Regions from separate parts of the Planococcus sp. SE5232 genome, predicted to be linked through region 1. Evidence: predicted binding sites of a transcription regulator. Region 1 holds the regulator's gene; the other holds the start of a gene.
What was found. Region 1 encodes NrdR, which represses ribonucleotide reductase genes. Its sites were predicted from a motif close to AACACNATATATNGTGTT; they were not measured.
Positions count from the first base shown of each region.

Region 2: ACRC6Q_RS10155 (vitamin B12-dependent ribonucleotide reductase) is a predicted target of NrdR. The motif match lies at 1,884-1,901, and genes of this name have one in related genera.

Region 1 covers NZ_JBOGCP010000002.1:475,190-490,205, forward strand. The annotation lists gene ACRC6Q_RS11170 (nuclease-related domain-containing protein) at 1-249, opposite strand, end outside; gene ACRC6Q_RS11175 (M42 family metallopeptidase) at 530-1,618, opposite strand; gene ACRC6Q_RS11180 (dUTP diphosphatase) at 1,695-2,180, opposite strand; gene ACRC6Q_RS11185 (sigma-w pathway protein ysdB) at 2,277-2,663, shown strand; gene ACRC6Q_RS11190 (DUF1294 domain-containing protein) at 2,673-2,951, opposite strand; gene rplT (50S ribosomal protein L20) at 3,210-3,569, opposite strand; gene rpmI (50S ribosomal protein L35) at 3,741-3,941, opposite strand; gene infC (translation initiation factor IF-3) at 3,969-4,475, opposite strand; ribosomal protein L20 leader region at 4,559-4,699, opposite strand; gene thrS (threonine--tRNA ligase) at 4,757-6,685, opposite strand; gene dnaI (primosomal protein DnaI) at 7,237-8,172, opposite strand; gene ACRC6Q_RS11220 (replication initiation and membrane attachment family protein) at 8,173-9,543, opposite strand; gene nrdR (transcriptional regulator NrdR) at 9,554-10,030, opposite strand; gene speD (adenosylmethionine decarboxylase) at 10,144-10,527, opposite strand; gene ACRC6Q_RS11235 (glyceraldehyde-3-phosphate dehydrogenase) at 10,844-11,863, opposite strand; gene coaE (dephospho-CoA kinase) at 11,965-12,570, opposite strand; gene mutM (bifunctional DNA-formamidopyrimidine glycosylase/DNA-(apurinic or apyrimidinic site) lyase) at 12,580-13,449, opposite strand; gene polA (DNA polymerase I) at 13,465-15,016, opposite strand, start outside.
Region 2 covers NZ_JBOGCP010000002.1:256,230-271,245, reverse strand. The annotation lists gene gcvPB (aminomethyl-transferring glycine dehydrogenase subunit GcvPB) at 1-16, shown strand, start outside; gene ACRC6Q_RS10165 (rhodanese-like domain-containing protein) at 428-811, opposite strand; gene ACRC6Q_RS10160 (lipoate--protein ligase family protein) at 968-1,747, shown strand; gene ACRC6Q_RS10155 (vitamin B12-dependent ribonucleotide reductase) at 1,935-4,493, shown strand; gene aroQ (type II 3-dehydroquinate dehydratase) at 4,972-5,412, shown strand; gene ACRC6Q_RS10145 (M24 family metallopeptidase) at 5,409-6,476, shown strand; gene efp (elongation factor P) at 6,494-7,054, shown strand; gene accB (acetyl-CoA carboxylase biotin carboxyl carrier protein) at 7,185-7,691, shown strand; gene accC (acetyl-CoA carboxylase biotin carboxylase subunit) at 7,718-9,067, shown strand; gene ACRC6Q_RS10125 (Asp23/Gls24 family envelope stress response protein) at 9,083-9,478, shown strand; gene nusB (transcription antitermination factor NusB) at 9,685-10,074, shown strand; gene folD (bifunctional methylenetetrahydrofolate dehydrogenase/methenyltetrahydrofolate cyclohydrolase FolD) at 10,089-10,955, shown strand; gene xseA (exodeoxyribonuclease VII large subunit) at 11,034-12,395, shown strand; gene xseB (exodeoxyribonuclease VII small subunit) at 12,388-12,624, shown strand; gene ACRC6Q_RS10100 (polyprenyl synthetase family protein) at 12,621-13,502, shown strand; gene dxs (1-deoxy-D-xylulose-5-phosphate synthase) at 13,598-15,016, shown strand, end outside.

The sequences.
Region 1 (15,016 bases):
CAACAATCCGTCCATCTGGATTTTCCACTCACCCAAAGTTAAACAGATATTTCGCAGAAACCGATGATTTTCTTCCGGACTGAATTCGATGAATTTGCGCTCGAGCCTGTCCTCTCCCCGTTTTCCTGCAGCTGTCCTATATAGTTCAATTTGAATGAATTGTCGTTGCGGATGGTTTTCCGGCAACCGGTATAACAGCCTTTCCAACGACTCCGCTTCCGACAACAAAACGACTTCTTTCTTGTTCATTGAGCACCTCCTCACAGAATACCTGAAGTATAGCATTAAGCGATTCTTCTTTCCCTAATAGATTTCCCTGATTTCTATCACCTTTCCGGAATTCATAAGAACAAAACACTTGAATGGATGCTTTTCGCCAGCGAAAAGCGACTGTTCGAGCTTTTGTTTGCGCTATATTGGGTTTATTTGCGGAATACACGTGTTTGTTTGCGGTATACGCTAGTTTGTTTGCAGAACAGCCGCAACCAACAAAAAAACCCCTTCACCGACGCGAAGGGGTTCCACTTATTTATTCGAATGTAATACGGGCTACTGTTTCTTTATCAAGCTTTTTGATCACTTCGATGATCAGCTTCACTGCATTTTCATAATCGTCGCGGTGCAGGATACCTGCGTGCGAGTGGATATAGCGTGTCGCTACGCCGATCGCCAAAGCGGGTACGCCGTTTGCCGTCAAATGGATGGATCCGGCATCTGTTCCGCCGCCCGCAATCGTTTCGAACTGATACGGGATGCCCGCTTCTTCAGCAGTGTCCACAACCAGCTCGCGCAATCCGCGATGGGACACCATTGAGGCGTCGAACAGCAATAATTGCGGGCCCTCGCCCATTTTGCTGTTGGATTCCTTGCTGGTGATTCCCGGTGTATCGCCGGCAATGCCGACGTCTACAGCAAATCCGATATCCGGTTGGATTTGAGCAGTCGCTGTTTTAGCGCCGCGCAGACCGATTTCTTCCTGAACCGTACCTACTCCATAAACGACGTTTGGATGGTCTACGCCTTTTAGGCCTTTCAGAACATCAATCGCAATCGCACAGCCGATGCGGTTATCCCAGGCTTTCGCCATCAGCAATTTTTCATTGTTCATCACGGTGAATTCGAAATACGGTGTGACCATGTCTCCTGGAGTGACTCCCCATTCCTTCGCTTCTTCGCGTGTCGATGCACCGATGTCAATGAACATATCTTTGATCTCGACAGGCTTCTTACGCGCTTCCGGAGTTAGGATATGCGGCGGTTTCGAACCAATTACACCCGTGATTTCCTTGTCGTTGCGAGTCGTGATGGTGACGCGCTGCGCCAGCATCACCTGTGACCACCAGCCGCCTACGGGTTGGAATTTCAAAAAGCCTTTTTCATCGATTTGAGTAATCATGAATCCGACTTCATCTAAATGGCCAGCGACCATGATCTTGGGTCCGTCCGCCAGCCCTTCTTTTTTCGCAATCAAACTTCCCAAATTGTCTGTTTCAATCGAGTCGGCAAATGGCGCTATGTATTTTTTCATGACTTCACGCGATTGGCGCTCATTTCCGGGAATGGCGTTCGCATCCGTCAATTCTTTTAACATCAATTGTGTTTCATCCAAATTAGACATTATTTCGACCTCCTAAGTAATTCATTGCTTACCCATTATAGTGCAATTCTGAACAGTTATCAAAACATTCATTCGATCAATAGCCGTTATGCTGGCGGTCGTAATTGGTTTTGTTCTTTTGGATATAAGCTTCCAGCACTTCATCATAAGTGAATTCCAGCGCCAGCGCCAATCCCCCATAGCAGCTCCAGATTTCCTTGAAGTTGGACATCGAATAATTCTCCAGAAATTCCTGTATGGCTTTTTGCGTCAGCAGGAACAGCTCCGTCAACTCTTTTTCTGCCACTGGGTCCGGCCAAACCTCCAGCGTGTTCAAATCTTTTTCGATTCCAAGCGACAAAAGGAAGTGGATTGAATCGACGTATTCCTCCAAAATGACAGATCGCTCGGAAGGGCCTTTCGTGCTCCAAAACTTGAAGCAGCGTGTTTCATTCGCCAGTTCCGCCAATTCCACTAATAAAGCCAAGCCTTTTTTGCGAAAAACATCTTCATTGATTTCCTGGTTTGATTGAATAAAGCGATCCAGTTCTTCCTGCATGGTAAACAATTCCTTCAATTTCATAAAAATCTCTCCTTTTAATAGAATAAATCTTGAAACCAAACTACTTTTCACTCGTATAATAACTAGTAGGACTATGTAACTTAGGAGGTAATTCAAATGGCTTTTCTCATACGCCTCATTGTACTGGCATTGATCATCTACTTATTTTACCGATTGATCCGCTATATCGTAGATCCGAAAAGGAAATTGGATGCCGCTCTTGAATCCGGAACCTATTATTTTCTTGATGACGTGAAAAATGTGCAGAAAAACTTTTTCATCGCGCTTCGCGGCGTGTTGTTCGAAGGCGAAAAATACTTGGGCACTACTGAAAATTCATTCGAAGTGGTTTCCATTTTTGTATGGGTGGAAAACCCCGATAAATTGCAGGGCTTCACGAAAGAAGATTTCCAATTTCTCGAAAAGGAAATCTTGATGAACTATCCGGAAGCCCGCATTAATTGGAAAAATCCGATTGAACGTTTAATGAAGCAAGAAGAATGACTTCAGCGCTTACCCAGTAAAAAAGTTCTGGTAGCTCCAGATGAGAATGGCAATATCCAGCATCGCCAGCACTAAAAAGCCGATGCGGAAATTGGTATGCTTCGTTTTATGCCGAAATACCATCATGCCCAAATAGGCGCCGATGCCGCCGCCGAAAATCGCCACAGTCCACAGGTTTTTTTCCGGAATCCGCTGGCCGCGGCGTTGGGCCTGGTGTTTGTCGACCTTCATCATTACAAATGCCATCACCGTTAAAATCGCAAAATAGCCAAAGATAATCAAAAACATCGTGTTTTCCTCCATAAGAAAAGACTGACGAAGATTCGTCAGTCTTTTTTATTGTTTCGCTAAACGCCTGAGCATTGCAGCTTTCTAGTTGTGTGAGGGTCTATGGGCTGCTTTGGACAGGCGCTTATGCTCTTATTACGGTCCAGCTTCAGCGCCTAGCCCCTCGGGGTCTTAAGTCAGCTCATCTATGCGGCAAAGAACGCCGCTTCGATGGGCCACCTTAAGCCTGTCGGGCCTGGATAGGCGCTTACGCTTTTATTACTTAGCTACTGCTTGCTTCGCTTGGTCAACCAATGCTGTGAATGCAGCTGCATCAGATACAGCGATTTCAGCTAGCATTTTGCGGTTGATGTCGATGCCCGCAACTTTCAATCCGTGCATAAGACGGCTGTATGAAATGTCGTTCATGCGAGCTGCTGCGTTGATACGTGTAATCCATAATTTACGGAAATCACGTTTTTTGTTGCGACGGTCACGGTAAGCATAGTTACCTGACTTCATTACCTGTTGGTTTGCTACTTTGAAAAGGATGTGCTTTGCACCATAATAACCTTTTGCTAATTTAATGACCTTTTTACGACGCTGGCGCGTCACTGTTCCACCTTTTACGCGTGGCATATCACATTACCTCCTGCTGAATATATAAAATTCGATTTTTGTTCGGTCTTGTCCAGACTCCAACGGGCCAACTCCTCGGTCTTAAGCTGCCCTTCCTGTGCGGCAAAGACGCCGCTTCGGAAGTTCATCTTAAGTCTGCCGGAGCTGAACGGCCGTTTTCGCTTTTCGTTTTTACTTCATGTTATAGATTAATGATTTGATGCGCTTCAAGTCGCCTGAAGAAACTAATTTCCCTTTGCGAAGTTTACGCTTTTGCTTAGTTGATTTGTTTGCAAATAAGTGGCTAGTATGTGAGCTGTTGCGTCTTACTTTACCAGTACCCGTTTTTTTGAAACGTTTTGACGCACCGCTGTGGCTTTTCATTTTCGGCATTTCGAATTCCTCCTAAACAATGATCTCTTATTCTTTTTCGTTGACTGGTGCAAGCATCAAGAACATGCTGCGGCCATCCATTTTAGGGCGCTGTTCAACCGTAGCAACTTCTTTGCACGCTTCTGCGAAACGTTCAAGTACACGTTGTCCGATTTCTTTGTGCGTAATCGCACGGCCTTTAAAACGAATAGAAGCTTTCACTTTGTCGCCTTTTTCAAGGAACTTGATCGCGTTGCGAAGTTTCGTGTTGAAATCGTGATCGTCAATTGAAGGGCTTAAGCGTACTTCTTTGACGACTATCACTTTCTGATTTTTACGGATTTCACGATCTTTCTTCTGCTGCTCAAACTTGAATTTACCATGGTCCATGATACGAGCAACCGGCGGCTTAGCTTGAGGAGCCACAAGAACAAGATCCAAGTTGACACGAGCTGCAATTTCAAGTGCTTCGTTACGTGTTTTGATGCCAAGTTGTTCACCGTTTTGATCAATAACTCGCAACTCACGTGCACGAATACCGTCATTTACATTAATGTCTTTGCTAATAGTAATCCACCTCCGGATAGTGTCGCGAATAGCTTAAATGTGTGAACCGGCCGAACCGGTTTACAGGGTTCCGATCAAAACAAAAGCGGATGGACCACAGAGGTCCACCCGCAAATATGACAACACGCTTCTTTCTGCGTGTAAAAGTCAATCGTGTATACCTGCCAACAATCGGTCGATCAGGTGAGAAGCGGGTGCTCCTGCTTGCACATATAAGTATTCTATAACCTTATTTATAGTATCACGTGCCTCAGGACCTGTCAACCATTCTAGCGAAGTTCGCTTTGAACCAGTTTTACAAAGTCATCAAAAGCCATGCTTTCGGATTTCTGTTCGCCGTATTTACGGACATTTACAGAACCATCTTCCAGTTCTTTATCGCCGATGACAAGCATATAAGGCACTTTCTGCATCTGTGCTTCACGGATCTTATAGCCGAGCTTTTCGTCACGCTCGTCGATATCCACGCGAATTTTGTGGTTCTGCAATTTTTCCTGCAGTTCTTTTGTATAAGCACTGTGTGCATCGAGCGATACTGGAATCATCTCCACCTGTACCGGTGCAAGCCATGTCGGGAATGCTCCTTTGTACTCTTCGATCAGGAATGCAACAAAACGCTCCATTGTTGAAACGACTCCACGGTGGATAACGACCGGACGATGCTGTTTGCCGTCCTCGCCGATATACGACAGATCAAAACGTTCCGGCAGAAGGAAATCAAGCTGGACAGTCGACAACGTTTCTTCTTTGCCAAGAGCTGTCTTCACTTGAACATCCACTTTCGGTCCGTAGAACGCGGCTTCGCCTTCAACTTCTGTATAATCGATTTCCAACTCATCCATCGCTTCCTTCAGCATGGCTTGTGCACGGTTCCACATTGCATCATCGTCAAAGTATTTTTCTTTATCCGCTGGATCACGGTAAGACAAACGGAATGAATAATCTTTGATGTCAAAATCCTTGTAGACGTCAACCACCAGATTGACGACGCGTTTGAATTCTTCTTTGATCTGGTCTGGACGGACGAAGATGTGAGCATCATTCAATGTCATTCCGCGGACGCGCTGCAATCCGGACAAAGCACCCGACATTTCATAGCGGTGCATCAATCCCAGTTCCGCAATACGGACCGGCATCTGGCGATATGAATGGATGCCTTGTTTGAAAATCATCATGTGATGCGGGCAGTTCATCGGGCGGAGCACCAATTCCTCATTATCCATTTTCATGACTGGGAACATATCGTCCTGGTAATGATCCCAATGTCCGCTTGTTTTATACAATTCCACACTGCCCATTACTGGAGTATAGACGTGGTCATAGCCCAAACGCTCTTCTTTATCGACAATATAACGTTCGATGATGCGGCGGATTGTCGCGCCTTTCGGAAGCCACATCGGCAAACCTTGTCCGACTTTTTGAGAGTTCATGAATAAATCCAGTTCTTTCCCGATTTTGCGGTGGTCGCGTTCTTTCGCTTCCTCCAGCATTTCAAGATGAGCTTTCAAATCTTCTTTTTTGAAAAAGGCAGTTCCGTAGATGCGCTGAAGCATTTTGTTGTCGCTGTTCCCTCTCCAATAGGCACCAGCAACGCTCAATAATTTAAACTCTTTCAATTTGCCTGTTGATGGCACATGAATGCCTCGGCAAAGGTCGAAAAAGTCACCCTGTTCATAGATGGACACTTGGTCATCTTCCGGAATCGCTTCAAGAAGTTCCAATTTATACGGATCCTCAATAGCCGCGAATCGTTTTTGTGCTTCTGCACGAGTCACGTCATGGCGGATGATTTCGACATTTTCATTGATGATTTTCTTCATTTCTTTTTCAATCAACGGCAAATCTTCTGAAGTGATCGCAGTCTCTGTATCGATATCATAATAGAAGCCATTTTCGATAACTGGACCGACACCCAGCTTCGCATCCGGATACATCCGCTTGATTGCCTGTGCCAATAGATGCGCAGTGCTGTGGCGCAGAACTTCCAGCGCCTCATCTGATTCAGGTGTGATGATGGCGATTTCCCCATCTTCCTTCAATGGTGCACGCAAGTCGACCAAATTGTCGCCAACTTTTCCGGCCAATGCTTTTTTGCGCAATCCCGGACTGATGGATTGTGCGATTTCTTCAGTAGTTGTGCCTTGTTCAAACTCTTTTACTGCCCCATCAGGGAATTTTAGTTGAATCATGTCTGCCATGCCAATCTCTCCTTTTAATTAGATCTGTTGGAAATGCCTCTGCCACAGGGTCTGGCCGGGCATTTCCGTTTTTCGTAAGCGGCCGCTTCCGCTTTTCATTGTCCAGCTCCAGCGGCCAGGTTCTCGGGTCATAAGCCAACCCGACTATGTGTCAAAGAACGCCACATTGCCGGTCTGTCTTACGCCTGTCGAACCTTGACGGCCGCTTCCGCTTTTCTTTTTTCTCCACACAAAAAAGCCCCATCCCAAAAGGGACGAAGCTTTAGCTCGCGGTTCCACCCTTCTTCTATTCAAAACGGACAGATCCGTTCGGAATGAAGCTCTGCATCGGCTAACGGGCCGGTTCCGTCAGCTGTTACTGAGGAGACTGTTCACAGCTGCTGCTCGAAGGGGGTAAGCGGGATTGCCGGTACTTAAGAAGCTTGCAGCCAAGGGCTTCTCTCTCTGAAAGTCGTACAAATCCGCTCATGTCCTTGTCTAGGCATGTAAAATCTTGGTTCGATTGTTTTTACTATAAACCGAAACGCCGTAAAACGCAATAGTTCCGGAGCTTAATTTCGTCGGTTGCGGCCGTCGAGCTTAACCGGTGTGGTCAACGCACGGATCCGCTCCATGATGCGCGCAGCTTTCAAATCTTCTTTTTCGCCGCGCTGTGAATAGGTCAGATGGTATTCCAGTTCGGAATAGCTGAAATTCGAAGACATGAAAGTCGGCAGTTTTTCGGACATCCGGTAATGAAGGATCGTCCCCAGAACTTCATCACGGGTCCAGCTCGACATCGCTTCTGCTCCGATATCATCAAGCATCAGGACATCCGCTTTTTTGACGTAGTCGACTTTTTCCTGCAAGGTCTGGTCACCGATCGCCTGTTTCATTTCACGCATGAATTCAGGAACGAAGACCAGTACGGATTTAACATTGATCTCCGCCAGTTCATTAGCTACTGCACTGAGTAAATACGATTTGCCGATGCCGAATTGCCCATAAAGGTATAATCCTTTTTCAGGCAGGTTGTCAGGGCCAGTCGCCTGATCCAGGAAATCACCGACTGCGCGGAATGCTTCCATGCGGCTATCATCCAAATCAAATCCGGATAGCGTCGCCTGCATGACTTCTTTCGGCATATACATGCTGTGGATCAAAGAAGAAGCATGGCGTTTATTGTCGTTGACGTCTTTCAAGCGGCATTTGGTGTAGGAGATGCCGATATTTCCCCGTTCCAACACCAGGTTCGGTTCAAAGCCTTTTAGATGGTTGATGCAAGCGCCCAGGCTCGGGCATTTATTGCAATCATGGGACTGGTCGATATACTCGTATAGCTTCCCCAGTCCTTTATCGATGGTAGCTGTGTCAATTTCCTCTGCATGGTCTTCCAGGAATTTTTGGACACCTGGGTGTTCCAGCACTTCTTTGCGCATTTCACTATAACGCTCAGAGAAAGCAGGCGCATTGACCACACGTTTTAAGGTTTCGCGAATCGGTTCCATTTAACCACCTTTTCCTTTCTTAAGCGCAAGTTTCGCAAGAAGTTTTTGCTTCTCCACTTCCAGGCTTTCGTTTCTAGGCTCTGCCTTGGCGGCTGGCGCCTCATCTTTTTTATGGAACCATTCCGGCAGCTTTTCTTCACGCACCGGTTTTCGGTTGCCATTGCCGGTAAACGGTTTGGCCACTGTTGTGGGCGAACCTTCCGACTTCCATTTCATATACTGCGTATGCTCAACTCGCGCAAGCTCCATCGCTTCTTTAGCAGTGGTGACGTTCTTCCGCAGCCAATGAGAAGCGATTTTTTCCACATAGGCCTTGGTCAGTTTCATATCAGTGCGCAGCAGGACATATTGAAGCAATACATTGACGACAGCCGGCTCCATGCCATGGGTGACGACCAATTGATTGGCAAGCTGGACATCTGCAGGCAGCGGTTCACTGCCATCTGCAATATCGCGCAGGACTTGGATCGGCGGTGCTGTCTCCAAATAAACAAGCAATTCGTCCTGTTTTGTTTTCGGTGTTTCTTCTGTCAGCTTCGGCGCTTCTTTATGCACTTGGACGAGCTGAGGTGCAGTGGTCGAAACCGTCAGCTTATAATATTCGGATGCCGATTTCTTCAGGCCTTCCACCGTCAACGTATAATCGTCTTCAATGGCCAGCAAGATAACCTTTTGCATTTCCAACGGCCCCCATCCATACAGGTAAGCCAATTTGGGGATGAACTCTCTGATGGTTGCAGTCAGTACTCTTTTCGGAACAAGCTGCTCCGATAACCCTTGCCGGAGAAGTCCGAAATCAAAATCGGAATCGGCTTCATAGCCGCCTTTTTTCCGTCCCTGCAAATCCTGCTTTTCAGCGGGATAACCCGCTTTCGCATGAACCGGTTGGAAAATATCCGTAAAGGTCCGTGATACTTCTTTAAAATCAGAAGGAATTTCATTGTGCACCACAAAACGGTCCCGTACCCGCCGGTAAGACGTTTCGCCAATTTTACTGAACAGGAACATCGATAAGAGTGGATCCATAAAAAAGGTTTTCGGATCGAGCGGCGGACATAATTCATAAATGAAGCAGCGGTCGCCAGTGTCTTTCCGGTAGGTTTTCAGCAATCCGATCGCTTCCAGCTGAATTCTTGCTTCGAAGATTTTTGAAATGGGATTTCCCAATGTGTTCATCAATGTATAATGGGTGGTTTCATCCTTGGATGCTTCCCCTTCAGCCCAAAGCGTCAAGTAGAAAGCGATGGCTTCTGCGCCGACCATAGGCTGATACAGCAAAGTCAGCAGCTGTCGGTCGTAATTCGAAAACGGATAAGGCAACCGGATGCGATACGGATCAGCAGGCTGGAGTTCTTTATAAAATGCAGTCATAAGTCACCGCCTAGTCGATTTTCTTGTCTTCCGGACTTTTATTCAGCAAATCCTTCAGTTCGTCGATAAAAACAGTGATGTCTTTGAATTGGCGATACACAGAAGCAAAGCGCACGTAAGCCACCTCGTCAATTGCTGCCAGCCGGTTCATGACCAACTCCCCGACCTCTTCGGATTTCACTTCCGGATTGCCCGCCCGGCGGAGGTCTTTCTCAATCGTAAAGACCACTTCTTCCAATACTTCCAAAGATACAGGCCGCTTTTCACATGCGCGAATTAACCCACGCAAGACTTTTTCACGGCTGAACTCTTCACGCGAGCCGTCTTTTTTGACGACAATCAGCGGCATCTCTTCCACTTTCTCAAAAGTGGTGAAGCGATATCCGCATGATTCACATTCCCTGCGCCTTCTGATTGACTTCATTTCATCTATTGGCCGTGAATCGACAACACGTGTGCCGTTATGTTGGCAAGCTGGACATTTCATTTTGACATCTCCCTAAATTCTCTATCTAGTGTATCTAGTATAACAAAAATTCTTTGGGAAAATAGAAAAAGCAGAGGAATTTATCCCCTGCTTACTTTTTTTTGCTAAATGGATTATACAGTTACTGAAACTTTGGATTTCTCAACACTGACTGGACCCATACCGCGCGGAATTTCGACAAGCTCGCTTGAGGTTGACCCTAGCGCTTCTGCGATATACTTTGCTGCAATTGTAGGATCTAGGTCACCGCAAGTGTAAACATCTACACTGGCGTAGCCGTGTTCCGGGAAGCTGTGGATGGTTAAGTGAGATTCAGAGATGATCACAACTCCGCTGACACCTTGTGGTGCGAATTTGTGAAAAGCTACCTCTCTTACTTCAGCTCCAGATTTGAGTGCTGCATCAACAAAAGTTTGTTCGATAAAATCCATATCGTTTAATTTGTCAAAATCACACTGCCAAAGTTCTGCAATTACGTGACGTCCCATTGTTTCCATGGTTCGTTTTCCCCCTTTGATATCATTTTGGTTTTTGCGCAAAATATTCAAAGTTGACTACCACGGGGGAAAGTTAGTCCAAAGAGGTCCTAACCCTTTAAGCAGTCATGTGAATAAAAAATCTTACGCTCCTAATTCCGAGATGCATTGTGGAAATTCAGAAGTGGTAGCCGTTTTTCAACTACGATTCATAGTATAAAACGGATTAATTGTAAATGCAATAATAATATCTTATTAATCCTGAATTTTTTTCAGTAAATTTTCCATAAAAAACCCCAGTACTCCATTTGAAAGCGGAGTACCGGGGTGATTTGCCTTATTTAGAAACTAGCACTAAAGCCTTCGCGACTTTTTTCGTCAAATCGATGACACGTGCTGAATATCCCCATTCGTTGTCATACCAGGCCAGAACTTTCACTTTTCGGCTGCCGATGACCATTGTCGACAACCCATCAACAATCGCCGATTTCGGATTGCTGTTGAAATCCACTGAAACCAATGGCTCCATCGTCAAGCTCAAGATTCCTTCCAACCCATTTTCTGAGGCTTCTTCATAAGCCTGATTGATTTCCTCAATCGTCACATCTGTCTCCAAGTCGACAACCAGGTCAACAAGGGAGACATTTGGAGTTGGCACCCGCAACGCCATACCATGCAGTTTCCCCTGCAGTTCCGGCATCACCAGTGACAGCGCTTTCGCGGCACCCGTAGAAGTAGGAATGATTGATTGCGCGCATGCACGTGCACGTCGAAGATCTTTGTGAGGGTTGTCCAGGTTCTGCTGGTCATTCGTATAGGAATGGATGGTCGTCATCAAGCCGTTTTCAATACCGAATTTGTCATGAAGCACTTTGACGACCGGTGCCAGGCAGTTGGTCGTGCAGCTCGCATTGGAAATGATGTCATGCTTATCGATATCCAATTTGTCGTCGTTGACTCCCATGACAATCGTGATGTCCTCTTTTTTCCCGGGAGCCGTCAAAATCACTTTTTTAGCTCCTGCCTCCAAATGAAGAGCAGCTTTTTCACGAGCGTTGAACTTTCCGGTTGCTTCGATGACGATATCAATACCCATTTCTTTCCATGGCAGATTCAATGGGTCGCGTTCACTTACCAATTGAACTCGTTTCCCGTTAACAATTAATGCATCTTCCTCTGAAGATACGTCACCAGCGAAGGTGCCGTGATTTGTGTCATACTTAATTAAATGCGCAAGGGTCTCAGCGGGATAAGTGGCGTTAACTGCCGTAATCGTGACATCATCCATCATTATCGCCTGTCTGAAAACCATACGGCCAATACGGCCAAATCCGTTAATTGCAATAGAAACTGTCATGTAGGAGTCCTCCGTTTATAATTAAGTTATACTCATGTTTTTAATTTCTTATATAGTATAACACAATTAACTATTTAGAGAACCTTAAAACAACAGATCTTTTATTCTTTTTCAGGGCGTGCCTGCCAATTCTCCAAAATTCTGTTTAATTGCCATTTCGTTTCATCCAGTGTTCCGTTGTTGTAGATGACAGCATCGGCTCCATCTTCTTTTACGGACATGGGCAGCTGGGAACTGATGCGTGCCCGTGCTTCTTTTTCTGAAAAGCCATTCCGCTCCATTAATCGGCTGAACTGATTTTCTTCCGTCACGCTGACAACCAGAATTTTGTCTACCAGGTGCTGCAGGCGACTTTCGAACAGTAACGGAATGTCCATAACGATTGTCTTGTAGCCTTGCGCCAGAAATTCTTGGCGCTGCCGGTACATTTCCTGACGGATTGCCGGATGGATAAGATCATTCAATATTTTCCGGCTGGCCGGATCGTTGAAGATGATTTCCCCTACTTTTGCCCGGTCCATCGTCCCGTCTGCTTGGATCACGTTGGGGCCGAACGCCTTGGCAATCTGCGCCAGGGTGTTGGAGCCCGGTTCTACGACCAGACGGGCGACTACATCGGCATCAATGATCGGATAACCTGCATTTTTCAGCATGTTTGATACAGTACTTTTTCCACTGGCAATACTGCCTGTCAATCCTATGATCATCATCCATCCTCATTTCTGGCATGCTGGGCAATAGACTGAAGCCCGGCCTCCGATTTTTAAGGTCTTCGTCATCGTACCGCAAACCATGCATTGTTTTTTTCCGTACATAGCGAAACGGTTTTGCATACTGCCCGATTCACCGTTGATATTCCGGTAATCTGAAATCGTACTGCCCCCCGCTTCAATGCTTTCCAGCAAAATGGCGACAATCGCTTCAAATAACGCCACTTTTCGTTTCTTGCTGATGCGGCCGGCTGAACGCTTCGGATGAATCTTCATCTTGAAAAGTGCTTCAGTAGCATAAATATTGCCGCAGCCCGAAATGACCTGTCCATCCATGATGACTTCCTTGATGGCCTTGTTCTTATACTTCGGACTTTCTGCCATGATCAGGAAATGATCCAGCGCTACGGCTTCGAAAGGCTCCGGCGCCATCAGCAGCAAAGGCGGAAAATCTCCCTCTTCCTGCAATACCCTCATTTCCCCAAAACGGCGGATATCAGAAAACGCCAGAAGGTTTCCATCGCTCAAGGTCAGCACCACATGGACATGTCGCCGGAATTTATCCTCCGAAATGGACTGGAGCTGGTCGACATAGAACCAGGCTCCGGACATCCCTAAATGGTTGACCAATAAAAATTCGTTTTCATTTCTTAAGGTAAAATAAATATACTTGCTCCGTCGTTCGACACGGATGATTTGTGCCCCGACCAAGCTTTCGATGAAACGATCGGCTTCCATCCGTTTGATGATCGCTTCTTTGCCGTTCGTTTTGGAAACACGGATGGTCTCTGAAACGCTGACTGCCTCTATTTTTTTCCCAATGGAAACAGGGCGGATCTGCCGAACGACACCTTCCACTTCCGGAAGTTCAGGCATATCGTTGCCCTCCTGTCATTTAGTATCGTACCAAGTATCGCCATGCGCGATGTCTACTTTCAATGGAACGCTCAGCTTCACTGCATTCTCCATCACTTGAGGAACCAATTCCATCAGCTTGTCCAGTTCTTCCGGCGGCGCTTCGAATATCAATTCATCGTGCACTTGCAGCAGCATACGCGTCTGCATGTCTTCACGCTCCAACGCGGCATCCATATCGATCATCGCTTTTTTGATGATGTCGGCTGCACTGCCCTGGATCGGCGTATTCATCGCAGTGCGTTCTGCAAAGCTGCGCAAATTGAAATTAGAGCTGGTGATGTCCGGCAAATAACGCCGGCGATTCATCAAGGTCGTGACAAACCCGTCACGCTTGGCATCCGCTACTATGTTGGTCATATAGCTTTTGACGCCTGGGAAGCTGGCAAAATAACGTTCAATGAATGCTGCTGCTTCTTTGCGGGTGATATTCAGGTTTTGGGACAGGCCATAATCACTGATGCCATAGACAATCCCGAAATTGACGGCTTTTGCTGCGCGCCGCATGTCTCCGGTCACTTCTTCTTCAGGGACATGGAAAACATCACTGGCGGTTGTTGTATGGATATCGCGGTCATCCTTAAAGGCTTGGACCAAGCGCTCGTCTTCCGACATATCTGCGAGGACACGCAATTCGATCTGGGAATAATCAGCCGCAACCATCACCCAGCCCGGTTCGGAAGGTACAAAAGCTTTACGGATTTTACGGCCTTCTTCAAGGCGCACAGGGATGTTCTGCAAGTTCGGATTGGTCGAGCTGAGTCGGCCGGTCGTCGTCAGTGCTTGCTGGAAACGCGTATGGACTTTGCCGTCCTTATGAATCTCTTTCAACAAACCTTCTATATAAGTAGACAGCAGTTTGCCCAATTGGCGGTACAGCAGAATATGCGAAATGATTTCATGCTGGCCTTCCAGTTTTTCCAGGACATCCGCTGCTGTCGAGTAGCCTGTCTTAGTTTTCTTCAATGCCGGCAATCCCAGGTTTTCAAACAGCACCACACCTAATTGTTTCGGGGAATTGATGTTGAATTGCTGTCCGGCCAAACTGTAGATATCCGACTCAATTTTCTCCAGCTTATGGGACAACTCCTTGCCCATTTCAGATAATTGGTTGCGGTCGACCATAACGCCGAGTGATTCCATTTGGCCCAAAACCGTCGCAAGTGGAAGCTCCAATTTATCGTATAAATCGAATTGCTCGTTTTCTTCGAGTTTTTCCATGACCAGCGGGCGCACTTTCCAGATGGTGCGCGCTTTTCTGGCAATGTGCTCGTTGAGGATTGATGCTTCAGGCACCTTCTTCTTTGCACCTTTTCCATAAATTTGTTCATTAGTCGAGACATCGGCATAGCCATATTCCTGGACGATGCTCGCCATATCGGTGTAAGTCAACGATGGGTTGACAATATAAGCACCCAACATCAAGTCGAAATCGACGCCTTTCAATTCAATGCCGCAGCGCAGAAACGCTGCCGTCGCTGCTTTGGAATCCGCCATGAATTTTTTCTTCGACGGGTCTTTGAACCAG
Region 2 (15,016 bases), 220 kb from region 1:
CTATAAAGACGAATAATATCTTTAAAAAGGCGTGGAAGCTGTTCAGCCTCCGCGCCTTTTTCTTATGTGCAGCAATAAAACCGATGAGCCAAATTGGAGCGTCCCGGTTATTTTTTTGTGTGTCGACTTTCGTCCTGTGGTTTTCCCGTGCATTGTGCCTGGCTGAAATTGTCGTCAAATCAAACGGATAGCTGTTTAAATGGTGATGGGCAGTTGTTGTCTCCCCAATAGTCCAGAACCCGTCAGAAACGACAGCGGACGGGTTTAGGGCGAGTTCGGAGCCTGTGCCGATGGCCAAATGATGAGGAAGCATTTCCCGTATCGTTTTATCGCGAAGAAAAAGCTTGGAAGGTTTCACATGATTTCTTCAACGCAATCAAAGTGAGATAGAAAAGAACCCTTCCATTTCTGGAAGAGTTCTTGAAGTTTAAGCTTTGGATTTGATTTTTCCGGTCCATTGCTTGAAACCGCCCTGCAATTGGAACAAGTGGTTATAGCCTTTCTTCTTCAGGAAAATTGCGACGCGGCCGCTGCGTGCCCCGTTCTGGTCATATAAATAAACCGGCTTGTCCGAGCGGATTTCCTTATAGCGCTGACGCAATTGCGATTGGGGAATATTGCGTGCTCCCAGGATGTGGCCAGCCGCAAAATCTTTCGGCTCACGGACGTCGATCAACTGGGCTTTGCGATAGCCTTCGATAAATTGTTCCTGTGTCAGGTTAGTGACCGCTTTTTTGATGCGGAAATAAGAAATTACCGCGTAAATGATGATTGCCAGCAGTATGGCGATTGCGATATACAGAAATTCCAATGTTCTTGCCCCTTTCTCATCTTCTTTTATTATAAAAGAAGAGATGACGGATATTCAATGCCAATGTTACACTAATTAGCGGAAATAGGAGGCGATCTTGTGAAATATCCAAAATGGGTTTTTATAAATTCAGGTGCGAGCAGCCCTTCGTTCAATATGGCTCTTGATGAAGCCTTATTGAACTGGCACAGTGAAGGATTGATTCCGCCGGTCATCCGCTTTTACAGCTGGCAGCCTGCTGCCCTATCAATCGGTTATTTTCAAAAAGTGGAAAAGGAAATTGACATGGAAGCCGTCAACCGGCTCGGCCTTGGATTTGTCCGCCGGCCGACAGGAGGCAGAGGGGTTCTCCATGAGCATGAACTTACATACAGCATCATCGTCAGTGAAGATTACCCGGATATGCCGGAAACGGTTACGGAAGCGTATCGTGTATTAAGTGAAGGTTTATTGGAAGGCTTCAAGAACTTGGGACTGGATGCTTATTTCTCTGTACCGGATACAGATGAGAAGCGGGCGGATCTGAAAAAACCGAAATCAGCTGTTTGTTTTGATGCGCCAAGCTGGTATGAAATGGTCGTCGAAGGAAAAAAAGTCGCAGGCAGTGCGCAGACACGCCAAAAAGGTGTCATTTTGCAGCATGGTGCTATACTGATAGATCTGGATGCTGAAAAGCTCCTATCGGTTTTCAAATTTTCAAGCGAACAGGCTAAAGAGCGGATGCGCGCAAAAATCCCTGAAAAAGCGGTGTCGATCAACTCCCTGCGCGAGGAGCCCGCTACAGCTGAAGAATGCGTCCGGGCATTCAAGTCCGGATTTGAGCAGGCGCTGTCCATCGATCTGCAAGCTTATCATTTGTCTGAGCAGCAACTGGCAGATGTCAAGGCTTTGGAAGAAAAAAAATACGCCAATGCTGAGTGGAATTTCCGGGCGTGAGAGTCTTTTGGCTCATTTTAGAGATTTCCAAAGATGGAAACGCTGGTAAATAAAGCTTTCCATCACATGAGAAATTTCCATCAGAAAATTGTTATTGAAAAGAAGTTTCAACATGTAGTATGCTGGGAATTGAAGTAATACTATATATAGTATCTAACTCCATATAACACGAAGGAGGAATTGTCAAATGGTTTCCGCCACACAATCCCAGTATTCATTAAATTCAAGAGCGTTAAACGAAGATATCGAAACGTTCCCGCAAGTGCACGCAATTACTCCGGATATGAAATTGACGCATAAAGGTGTATCCCGCCTCGTGATGATCGACCGTTATTCTTTTAAGGATACGGAGAAAAAGACACTTAAGGCAGGCGATTTCGTTGTCTTGACTGTCAAAGAAGATCCGAAATTTCCAGCTCGTGGACTCGGCTATATCGTTTCCATCGATAAGGAGTCCAATAAAGCGCAGGTCTGGATCGAGGAAGATTATAGAAGCGCAATCGACAAACCGGAAGAGCAGCAGGCAGGCATCGTCAATCGTCCGATTGAAGTGATTGAGAAGCCGCTGGAAGTGTTTTACGAGCAGATTGCGAAACGGAATGCAACAGGCCTTGCGTCAGTCGAGAAAACTTCGGAAAAGCGTCAGGAGTGGTTCGAAAAATTCTACCAGCAATTGGTTGGATTGAAATTCATTCCCGCTGGCCGTGTCCTGTATGGAGCAGGGGCAGATACCGACGTGACGTATTTCAACTGTTACGTTATGCCGTTTGTAGCTGATTCACGCGAAGGCATTTCCGATCACCGCAAACAGGTGATGGAAATCATGAGCCGCGGCGGCGGTGTCGGCACCAACGGTTCGACACTTCGTCCGCGCAACACATTGGCTCGCGGAGTCAACGGTAAATCGTCTGGTTCTGTCTCGTGGTTGGACGATATCGCGAAACTGACGCATCTTGTCGAGCAGGGTGGTTCACGCCGCGGAGCACAGATGATCATGCTTGCCGACTGGCATCCGGATATTGCGGAATTCATCATCTCGAAAATGCAGAATCCACGCATTTTGCGTTATTTGATCGAAAATACCGAAGATGAGACCATCAAGAAATTGGCTCATGATAAACTGAAATTCAAGCCTTTGACAGAGCAGGAAGATGCGATGTATCAAGGGATCCTGAATTACCGTGCGATTCCTGGAATGGGCGGATTCAACGAGAAAATCATGCGCGACGCGGAAACGAAATTGCGGGATGGCGGAACTTATACAGTCCATAACGAAGAATTTTTGACAGGTGCCAATATTTCTGTCACGTTGACAAGCGACTTCATGACAGCAGTCGAAAACGATGCGGATTTCGACCTTCGCTTCCCGGCTGTGGAATCTTATTCGAAAGAAGAGATGGCTATCTACAATGAACAGTGGCAGGAAGTTGGCGATGTTCGTGAATGGGAACGCATGGGCCACGGTGTACGTGTTTACCGTACAATGAAAGCGCGCGAGCTATGGAACCTGATCAATATCTGTGCGACCTACTCAGCGGAGCCAGGCATTTTCTTTATCGATAACGCTAATGAAAAAACAAATGCTGCCGCTTACGGACAAAAAGTCGTTGCGACGAACCCTTGTGGCGAACAGCCTTTGGCACCGTATTCTGTCTGCAACCTGGCTGCGGTCAACTTGGCTCAGTTTGCAGATTCGAAGACGAAGCAAGTTGATTTTGAAGCTTTGAAGGAAACGGTGCGTGTCGGTGTTCGTATGCAGGACAATGTTATCGATGCAACTCCATACTTCCTTGAAGAAAACGAAGTACAGGCACTTGGAGAACGCCGTGTTGGGCTTGGCGTAATGGGCCTTGCCGATCTGTTGATTTATTGCGACAAGGAATATGGCTCTCCGGAAGGCAATGAGCTAGTGGATGAGATTTTCAAGACAATCGCTACCGCAGCTTATGAAGTTTCGACTGACTTGGCAGCAGAACGCGGCAGTTTCCCATTCCTTGTCGGCAAAACCGATGATGAAACAGCGGCACTCCGCAAAGCTTTCACAGAAACCGGATTTATGCAGGACATGCCGGAACACGTCCGTGAAGCGATCCTGGAAAAAGGCATCCGTAATTCACATCTATTGACAGTGGCGCCAACCGGGTCTACCGGAACAATGGTCGGCGTTTCAACCGGACTGGAACCTTATTATTCTTTCACCTACTACCGCAGCGGCCGCCTTGGGAAATTCATCGAGGTCAAAGCTGACATCGTCCGTGAATACTTGAAGAACAATCCGGAAGCGGATGAAGAGAACTTGCCGAAGGCATTCGTTACATCCATGGATTTAGCGCCAGAAGCACACGCGGATGTTCAATGCATAATCCAGCGCTGGATCGATTCCTCGATTTCGAAAACCGTCAATGCACCACGCGGCTACACGGTCGAACAGGTGGAAGGCGTCTATGAGCGTCTGTACAAAGGCGGAGCAAAAGGCGGTACAGTATATGTCGACGGCAGCCGGGACTCACAGGTCCTGACACTGAAAGCTGAAGACAATACCTTTGAAGAAGAGGATCAGCCGGAAGAAACTAGCAAGCGTCCGATCGTCCTGATCGACACGATCCAGGATCTCCGTTCAACCAATGTGAGTATCGGTTCTGAAGTGGGCGATACATGCCCAGTCTGCCGTAAAGGTACAGTGGAAGAAATGGGCGGCTGCAATACCTGCACCAACTGCAACGCTCAATTGAAATGCGGATTATAAGATGAACAGCGCGATGGCCGAGCAGCCATCGCGCTTTTTTTATGCATTGATTTAATGGAGCTGCCTTAAGGTTTGGGTCCAGTAAGCGTGTGGCGGGAAGTTGTGGTTTTAGGTCGGGTTCAGCTGTTAGACGCTTCCGTATTTCTGTTGTCCAGCTGCAGCGCCTAGAACCTCGGGGTCTTAAGTCGCTTCGCCTGTGCGGCAAAAAAACGCCGCTTCGGCAAACCGCGCCATTACCGGTGAGCCTTCCAGCGCTTGTCGGGGCTAAACGGTTGCTTCCGCTTTTCTTAGTGTCCAGCTCCAACGGCCAACTCCTCGGGTCATAAGCCACTCTGGCTGTGCGGCAAAGTACGCCGCTTCGCCAGATTGGCTTATGCCTTTCGGAGCTTAACGGCCGTTTCCGCTTTTCGTAATATTTGCTCGATTGTTCCGATATGTTAAAATAATGAAGAATGTGTCAGGGGAAGGAGAAGGTTGAATGCGAGTGCTGGTCTTGAACGGCCCTAATTTAAATCGTCTGGGCAAACGGGAGAAAGAAGCCTATGGAACGTTTACACTGGAAGAACTGGAACAGGATCTGGTGGAATTTTCCTATCATCACAATATCGAATTGATTTGCCGGCAGTCGAACCATGAAGGGGAATTGATCGACTGGATTCACGGAGCCGGCGATGAAGCACTATCCGGCATCGTCATGAATGCGGGGGCTTATACGCACACCAGCATCGCTATCCGGGATGCCATTGCCGCTATCGAGGTTCCTGTAATCGAAGTACATATATCGAATGTCCATAAACGGGAAGAATTCCGCCATCATTCCTACATTTCTCCAGTTACGATCGGGCAGATTGTGGGATTCGGGCAGGATGTTTACAAACTGGCGCTGCATGCGCTGCTTTTAAGACAAGAGAGAGGATGAATCGATTGAAACTTCAAAAATTACGCACTGAAATGAAACGTCGGGATGTGGAGGCGATCCTCGTCACCAGCCCTTTTAATCTGCGCTATATAACTGAATTTACCGGCACAGCCGGACTGGCGCTTGTCACTCAGGACAAAGCAGTCTTCATTACGGATTTCCGCTATACCGAACAGGCCAGTGTCCAGGTCAAAGAGTTTGAAGTGGTCCAAGCCAAAAAAAATCTGATGGACGAAGCGGTGCAGGCCATCGACTCCTTAAGCATCAAAACGCTTGCTTTTGAACAGGATTATATGACATATGCCACAGCCTTGCAGTATAAAGAGAAAGTGGAAGTGGAGATGGAACCCATCAGCAATTTGATCGAAAAGATCCGGATGGTCAAAACACCCGAAGAAGTCGCTGTTCTAAAAGCCGCCGCTAAAATTGCGGATGACGCCTTCGAACATATTTGCGGATTTATCCGTCCAGGGCTGACTGAACTTGAGGTCTCCAATGAATTGGAATTTTTCATGAGAAAACAGGGAGCCACGTCTTCAAGTTTTGATGTCATTGTGGCTTCGGGTCTCCGTTCGGCACTGCCCCATGGTGTTGCCACGGATAAAGTTATTGAAGATGGCGATATGATCACATTGGATTTTGGCGCCCTCTATAATGGCTATATCTCGGACATCACCCGTACGGTCGCAGTCGGCGAACCTTCTGCGCAGATGAAAGAAATATATGATATTGTATTGAAGGCGCAGGAATTAGGCGTTGAAAAAATCGGTCCGGGCATGAGTGGTATAGAAGCGGATGCGATTGCGCGCGATTTTATCAAGTCAAAAGGCTATGGCGAGGCATTTGGACACTCTACAGGCCATGGCATCGGTTTGGAAGTCCACGAAAGCCCCGGCTTGTCATTCAGATCGGAAACGATTCTGGAGCCAGGGATGGCTGTAACGGTGGAACCCGGCATTTATCTGCCAGGAGTTGGCGGAGTTCGCATTGAAGATGATATACTGATAACCGAGTCAGGAAATGAACGGTTGACTAACTCCACAAAAGAGCTTCGCATTTTATAACAAACGGAGGAACTATTATGATTTCAGTAAACGATTTTAAAACAGGTGTCACAATTGAAGTGGATGGCGGAATTTGGCGCGTTATGGAATTCCAGCACGTAAAACCCGGCAAAGGCGCGGCATTCGTGCGTTCCAAGCTTCGCAACCTGCGTACGGGAAGTGTCACAGAAAAAACATTCCGTGCAGGTGAAAAGGTAGCAAAAGCACAGATCGACAACAACAAGATGCAATATTTGTATGCAAATGGCGATATGCATGCTTTCATGGATACAGAAACTTACGACCAGATCGAATTGCCTGAAAAGAACATTGAATACGAATTGAAGTTTCTTCAGGAAAACATGGAAGTTCAAGTGATTCAATTCCAGGGAGAAGTTCTTGGTGTTGAATTGCCGAATACAGTGGTCCTTGAAGTGGTTGAAACGGATCCGGGCATTAAAGGCGATACAGCAAGCGGCGGATCGAAACCGGCGAAATTATCGACAGGATTGACGGTTCAGGTACCGTTCTTCATTAATGAAGGCGACCATCTGATCATCAATACCACTGATTCTTCGTATGTTTCAAGAGCTCAATAAGCAAAAATAAAAGGCCTCTTTTTAAGAGGCCTTTTTTTAAAAAATCAGATTTAGTGTTTCAAAATAGACTAAATAAGTCTAAAATGGAATAGGAATCAGTAAAATACATAATTAGGGGAGTAGGATGAATATGAAAATTCAAGAAATCCGTGAAATTATCAAATTGGTCGATGGGTCATCTATCGAAGAGTTCTCTTATGAATTTGAAGGCGTCAAAGTCAAGATGAAAAAGAGTGGTTCAGGCACAGTTCAACCAAACGCCAGCTCATCCATCCAGACACCCCAGGCACCAAAAGCTGTAGAATCGCCAAGTGCTCCTGCACCGGTAAAAGAACCGAAGGCTGAAGAACTGGTTTCTCAGGAAGCACCAGAAATACCAGCTGACAACGATTCGGAATACCACAAAATCCTGTCTCCAATGGTCGGTACCTTCTATGAATCTCCATCACCGGATGAACCTGCTTATGTACAGGCAGGAACTAAAGTAAGTGCGGACCAAGTTGTCTGCATCGTCGAAGCGATGAAATTATTCAACGAAATTGAAGCGGAAGTGGATGGAGAAATTGCTGAAATTCTTGTAAAAGACGGACAGCTAGTGGAATACGGCCAACCTTTATTCCTCGTGAAAGCAAACTGAGGAAAGGGGAGATGGCGATGAAGACGATGAAAAAAGTATTGATTGCAAACCGTGGCGAAATTGCGGTCCGGATCATCCGTGCCTGCAAAGAGATGGATATCGAGACGGTTGCTGTATACTCAGAAGCCGATAAAGAAGCACTTCATGTCGAATTGGCAGACGAAGCGTATTGCATCGGCCCAAAATTATCGAAAGACAGCTATCTGAACTTTTCCAATATCATGTCGGTTGCCAAACTGACAAATTGCGACGGCATTCATCCGGGATACGGATTTTTAGCTGAAAACGCCAGCTTCGCGGAACTATGCGAAGCTTGCGACATCATGTTCATCGGCCCGACAGCGGATGCGATTTCGCGTATGGGTACGAAGGATGTGGCACGTGAAACGATGCGCAAAGCAGGAGTGCCTGTTGTACCAGGTTCTACCGGCATCGTAGCCAGTGAAGAAGATGGCTTGCGCATTGCAGATGAACTCGGATTCCCGGTCATCATCAAAGCAACGGCTGGAGGCGGCGGAAAAGGAATCCGCGTAGCCCGTACACGTGAAGATTTCATCACCGGCCTGAACATGACGCAGAAAGAAGCGGCAGCAGCTTTCGGCAATCCAGGCGTTTATATCGAGAAATTCATCGAGGATTTCCGCCACATCGAAATCCAGGTGCTTGCCGATTCCCATGGCAATGCCATTCATTTAGGCGAGCGTGATTGTTCTATCCAGCGCCGCATGCAGAAATTGGTTGAAGAAGCGCCATCACCGGCTTTGTCGCCCGAGTTGCGCGCGGAAATGGGCGAAGCGGCGGTCAAGGCAGCTTTGGCGGTCAACTACCGCGGAGCGGGAACCGTGGAATTCATCTTTGACGCTGTCAACCAGAAATTCTATTTCATGGAAATGAACACGCGTATCCAGGTAGAGCATCCGGTGACGGAGATGATTACCGGGATTGACCTGATCCAACAGCAATTGCGGGTTGCTTCAGGCGAAACATTGGCCTACTCTCAGGAAGACGTAACCTTTAAAGGTTGGTCGATCGAATGCCGCATCAATGCGGAAAATCCAGCTAAGAACTTTATGCCATCAGCGGGAAAAATCGATATGTACCTTCCGCCGGGCGGCATGGGTGTAAGAATCGATTCTGCAATGTACTCGGGATATACCATTCCGCCGTATTATGATTCCATGGTGGCGAAATTGATCACATTCGCCGATACACGTGAAGAAGCGGTAGCGAAAATGAAACGCGCGTTGGACGAATTCGTCATCGAAGGTGTGTTTACGACGATTCCATTCCATTTGAAACTGATGGATCACGAAGTATTCAAATCAGGAGATTTCAATACGAAATTCCTTGAAAAATACGATGTGCTGGGATCTTAAGGAGGAGCTTTTCAAATGGCAGAAAAAATAGCACCTTATGTACGCATGAAATCTCATGGAGCACAGGATTTGGGCAATATCGAAGTGGCTCCTGAAGTTCTGGAAATCATTGCAAGCATCGCTGCGACGGATATTGAGGGAGTCGCCAGTATGCGCGGCAATTTCGCGTCCGGCGTCGTCGAACGTTTAGGAAAAAAAGTCCACGGCAAAGGCATCAAAACCGATTTGTCTGAAGAAGGCTTGGCCATTGATGTCTATTGTGTCATCAATTATGGTGTATCGATTCCGAAGACGGCTTTAAAGATTCAAGAGCAGGTCCGGCAGACATTGGAAAACATGACTTCACTTCAAACGCAAGAAGTGAATGTCCATATTACCGGTGTCAATTTCGAACCCCAAGCAGCAGAATAAGCAGCTAGGCTGCTCCAAGGCCCTTACAATGGCTTTGGGGCAGCCTTCTCTTTGTTTTTGCCGGCTAAACCCAAAATATTCCTCCCACAAACCGGATTTTCAAAGGCGAAGATGAACTATTGACCGAACATTTCAAACATGGAAGTTCAGCCGGAATACCTGTATAATGAGGGATAATTAGCTGTGAAAAGGAGATCGGATACAATATGAAACGACACGAAGCACGCGAAAAAGCGCTTCAGACCTTATTTCAATTAGAGGGCACTGAATTGACCATCGATGAGGCCATGGACCATGTGATGGCTGGAGAAAACGATAATTTCTATAATTTATTGGTGCAGGGCACCCATGCCAATATGGCGGAAATCGATGAAAAGCTTGTCGGCCATCTGGAAAACTGGTCATTGGAACGGCTGCCGAAGATTGAACGGACGATTCTTCGCATGGCTATCTTTGAACTGGGCTATATGGAAGACGCTCCATCACGGGTTATTATGAACGAAGCGATTGAACTGAGCAAAACTTTCGGGGACGATAAATCAAGTCGATTTGTTAATGGCGTCCTGTCGAAGTTCACTGACGAAACAGCAAATTAATTGGAGGAGTTTACATGACTGCAAAATTGATTGATGGAAAAGCAGTAAGCCAGAAAATTAAAGTCCAGGTAAAAGAACGCGTAGAAAAATTAGCGCAACAGGGCATCATCCCTGGACTTGCCGTTGTGTTGGTTGGAGAAAACTCCGCCTCCCTTACATATGTAAAAAACAAGAAAAAGACCTGCGAGGCACTTGGCATGCGTTCAGACCTTCACCAGTTTCCGGATACCTTGACCGAGCAGGAATTGCTTTCAAAAATAGATGACTTGAACCGGGATCCGGAAATCCATGGCATCCTTGTCCAATTGCCGCTGCCGCAGCAAATCGACGAATTCAAGGTCATTTCGGCAATCAGTCCCGAAAAAGATGTGGATGGCTTTCACCCGATTTCTGTCGGCAATATGATGATCGGCAAAGAGGCCTTTCTGCCATGCACCCCGCACGGCATCATGGAATTGTTGTCGCATTATGGCATTGACCCTGCAGGCAAACACGCTGTAGTGATCGGCCGCAGTAATATCGTCGGCAAACCGATCGGCCAGTTGCTGCTGCAGAAAGATGCGACTGTGACCTATTGCCATTCAAAAACCAAGGATTTGGCACAATTCACGGCTCAGGCGGATATTCTGATTGCGGCGATTGGCAGAGCTAAATTCATCGACCATAGTTTCATCAAACCGGGCGCAGTCATTATCGATGTCGGCATGAACCGGGATGAAAACGGCAAATTATGTGGAGATGTCGATTTCGAAGATGTCCAGGAAGCCGCCAGCTTCGTGACACCGGTTCCAGGCGGCGTCGGACCGATGACCATCGCGATGCTGATGGGAAATACATTGGAGTCCGCTGAAAAAGGGTTATCAAAGACAAAACAGGCATAAGCATGTAAAATAAAGAGCAATAGGGCTGTTTTTCGAAAGAAAGACAGCTTTTTAAATTCACAGACAGGGGTTGAAAGTGTGTCAACCGACCCATACTTGAGTGTCAAAGCGTTAACCAAATACATAAAAAAGAAATTCGATGCAGATCCCCATTTACGCGATGTTTATGTAAAAGGGGAGCTGTCGAATGTTAAAATCCATACAAGCGGCCATATTTATTTCACTTTAAAGGACAATGCCGCCCGTTTGCCGGGCGTCATGTTTTCTGCAAGCGCCAAGTCCGTGAAATTCAAACCGGAAAGTGGCATGACGGTGCTGATCCGCGGGGATGTCTCGGTCTATGAGGCATCCGGCCAGTATCAATTGTATGCCCAGTCGATGCAGGCTGACGGTATCGGTGATTATTACTTGGCATTTGAACAATTAAAAGAGAAGTTGGCTAAAGAAGGCCTGTTCCAAGCTTCCCATAAACAGGCATTGCCGCGTTTTCCAAAACGGATCGCGGTGGTGACTGCCCAGACAGGTGCTGCCGTGCGTGACATCATCATCACGCTGCACCGCCGCTATCCGCTGGCGGATGTCGTGCTGTATCCGACACTTGTCCAAGGGGCAGGCGCGACACAATCGATCGTCCAGTCCATCCAATCCGCCAATAAAGGCGATTTTGATGTATTGATCGTTGGACGAGGCGGTGGGTCCATTGAAGATTTATGGGCATTCAACGAAGAAGCGGTAGCACGGGTCATTTTTGACTCGCGTATACCTGTCATTTCTGCCATCGGCCATGAAACGGATACGACCATCGCCGATTTCGTATCGGATCTTCGGGCGCCGACACCTACAGCTGCTGCAGAGCTGGCTGTACCCAGCCAGGCAGAGCTGCTGGAACGTGTGACAAGTTACCGCAGCCAGATGTACCGGACTGTTTCAGGAGCCGTCAACCAGCAAAAGCAAGCCTTGAACCGAATGACTTCATCTTTTCCACTGGCTTATCCGGAGCGCTTGTACCGGCCGTTCATCGAGCGCGTCGAACGCGCCACCGATTCACTGCAGCGGGAATCCCTACAGCAGTTGAACCGTTCAAAAGAACGCTACCGGACGCTGGATCAGCAATTGAAATCACGTGTGCCGCTCCAACGTATCCGGCAGTCCGAGACAGATGTGACGGAACTTGCAAGAAGGCTTGATTACCAAATGAACCAATTGCTGAAGAACCGCTCACAGCAGCTGTCTTCTGCAATCCGCACATTAGATGCGCTGAGTCCGCTGAAAATTATGGATCGCGGCTATTCAATTCCTTATATAGAAGGAGCCGTCGTCAAAAGTGTATCGCAGGTGAAAGTGGGCGACCGCTTGACCATGGCGATGCAGGATGGCACTATCCTGACGACTGTCGATGAGATAAATCCAGCAAACGAAGGAGACCGAAACGATGGCTGAAAAGAAAATCATGTTCAATGATGCAATGGAACAACTTGAAGAAATCGTCCGCCAGCTCGAGCAGGGGGATGTACCGCTTGAACAGGCATTGACACTTTACCAAAAAGGCATGGAGCTTTCGAAAGTCTGCCACGATAAATTACAGAACGCGGAAAGCCAATTGGTGACCATGATGAAAGACGGCAAAGAAGTGCCGGCTGACATAGAAATGGACGGGAATGCCAAATGAACTTAACCGAATTCCGCACCCATTACGAACCGCTCATCCAACAGGAAATGGCTGAGCAGATTCTGTCTCTGTCGATTCCGGATTCACTGAAGGAATCGATGCATTATTCGTTGCAGGCCGGTGGAAAACGGATTCGTCCGATTCTGCTGTTGGCAGTACTTCATGAACTGAATGGACAGGAACATCCGGATGCGCTGAAAGTGGCGGCTGCGATTGAAATGATCCATACCTATTCACTGATCCATGATGATTTGCCGAGCATGGACGATGACGACCTGCGCCGGGGCATGCCGACCAACCACAAAGTGTTCGGTGAAGCCATCGCCATTCTTGCCGGTGATGCATTGTTGACCTACAGCTTCGGCATCGTCGCACGGCTGCAAAATGTTTCAAGCGACGATAAAATACGCTTGATCGATTTGATGAGTGTTTCTTCAGGAGCTGAAGGAATGGTAGGCGGCCAAGTGCTGGACATTGAAGGCGAAGAAAAGAAATTGACGCTTGAAGAGTTGGAACAGGTACACCGCTTGAAAACGGGGGCTTTGCTGACCTATAGCATTCTGGCCGGTGGTATTTTAGCTCAAGCGACCAATGAAGAGATTATGGCACTCAGCCGTTTCGGGGAGCATCTAGGACTTGCTTTCCAGATCCAGGATGATATTTTGGATGTTACTGGAACTTCCCAGGAACTGGGAAAAACAGCCGGGAAAGACGAATCCAGCGAAAAGAGCACCTATCCGGGGATATTGACATTGCCGAAAGCAAAAGAAAAGCTGGACTTTCATGCTTCTGAAGCCATCAATGCACTGGGGGAATTGAGCGGTGAAAAATCATTGCTTCTGCAATTGACTCAATTGATCGTCGAAAGAAAAAGCTGATTTTAAAGGCTCTGATTTGTACATTCCCAATGTATTGATATAATATGAACAGACAGTCTGAAGGAAAAATTTCTATAAAAAGGTGCGTGATGGCAATGGATCTTCATTCGATTACTGGTCCATCTTTCTTAAAAGAGCTGACTACCAAGCAGCTTGAAGTATTAAGTGAAGATATTCGACGGTTTCTAATAGAGAACTTATCAAGAACAGGCGGGCATATCGGTCCGAATCTTGGAGTGGTGGAACTGACAGTTGCACTGCATAAAGTATTCGACAGCCCGTCGGACAAATTTATCTGGGATGTGGGACATCAATCTTATGTCCACAAAATCCTGACGGGAAGAGCTGGACAATTCGACACATTACGCCAATTTAAAGGCCTTTGTGGCTTTCCGAAACGCAATGAAAGCGACCATGATGTCTGGGAAACCGGACACAGCTCGACTTCATTGTCGGCAGCGATGGGAATGGCAGCAGCCCGCGACATCAAAAAAGACAGCAATCACGTCATCCCGATCATCGGTGATGGAGCTTTGACCGGCGGTATGGCTTTTGAAGCACTGAACCATATCGGACATGCGCAGACAGACATGGTCGTCATTTTAAATGACAACGAAATGTCCATCGCCCCGAATGTCGGTGCCATGCACAGCATGCTCGGCCGTATGCGGACTGCAGGAAAATACAATAAAGTCAAAGATGATTTGGAATACCTATTGAAGAAAGTACCGGCAGTCGGCGGCAGACTTGCGTCTACAGCTGAACGCGTCAAGGATTCCTTGAAATACCTGGTGGTTTCCGGAATGTTCTTCGAAGAAATGGGCTTTACCTATCTCGGGCCGATCGACGGCCACGACCTGGAAGAGCTGGAAGACAATCTGCGTTATGCCAAGAAAACAAAAGGTCCGGTCCTGCTTCATGTCGTTACGAAAAAAGGCAAAGGCTTTTTGCCTGCTGAACAGGATACAATCGGCACATGGCATGGAATCGGACCCTATAAGATGGAGACAGGCGACTTAGTGAAGTCTTCTTCAAAAGCACCTTCATGGAGCGGCCTTGTGGCGGAAACCGTCCGCAAATTGGCACGTACGGATGAGCGCATTGTGGCTATTACGCCCGCTATGCCGGTCGGATCGAAATTGGAAGGATTTGCTTCTGAATTTCCTGACCGCATGTTTGATGTCGGGATTGCCGAACAGCATGCAACCACGATGGCTGCAGGACTTGCGACTCAGGACATGAAACCATTCCTGGCTATCTATTCGACTTTCCTGCAGCGTGCTTATGATCAGGTGGTCCACGATATTTGCCGCCAGAATTTGAATGTCTTTATCGGGATCGATCGTTCCGGCCTAGTTGGAGCAGACGGAGAAACGCATCAAGGCGTGTTCGATATCGCTTTCCTGCGCCATTTGCCGAATATGGTCATCATGATGCCGAAAGATGAAAACGAAGGACAACATATGGTCAAAACAGCAATTGATTACAATGGCGGACCGATTGCGCTCCGTTAT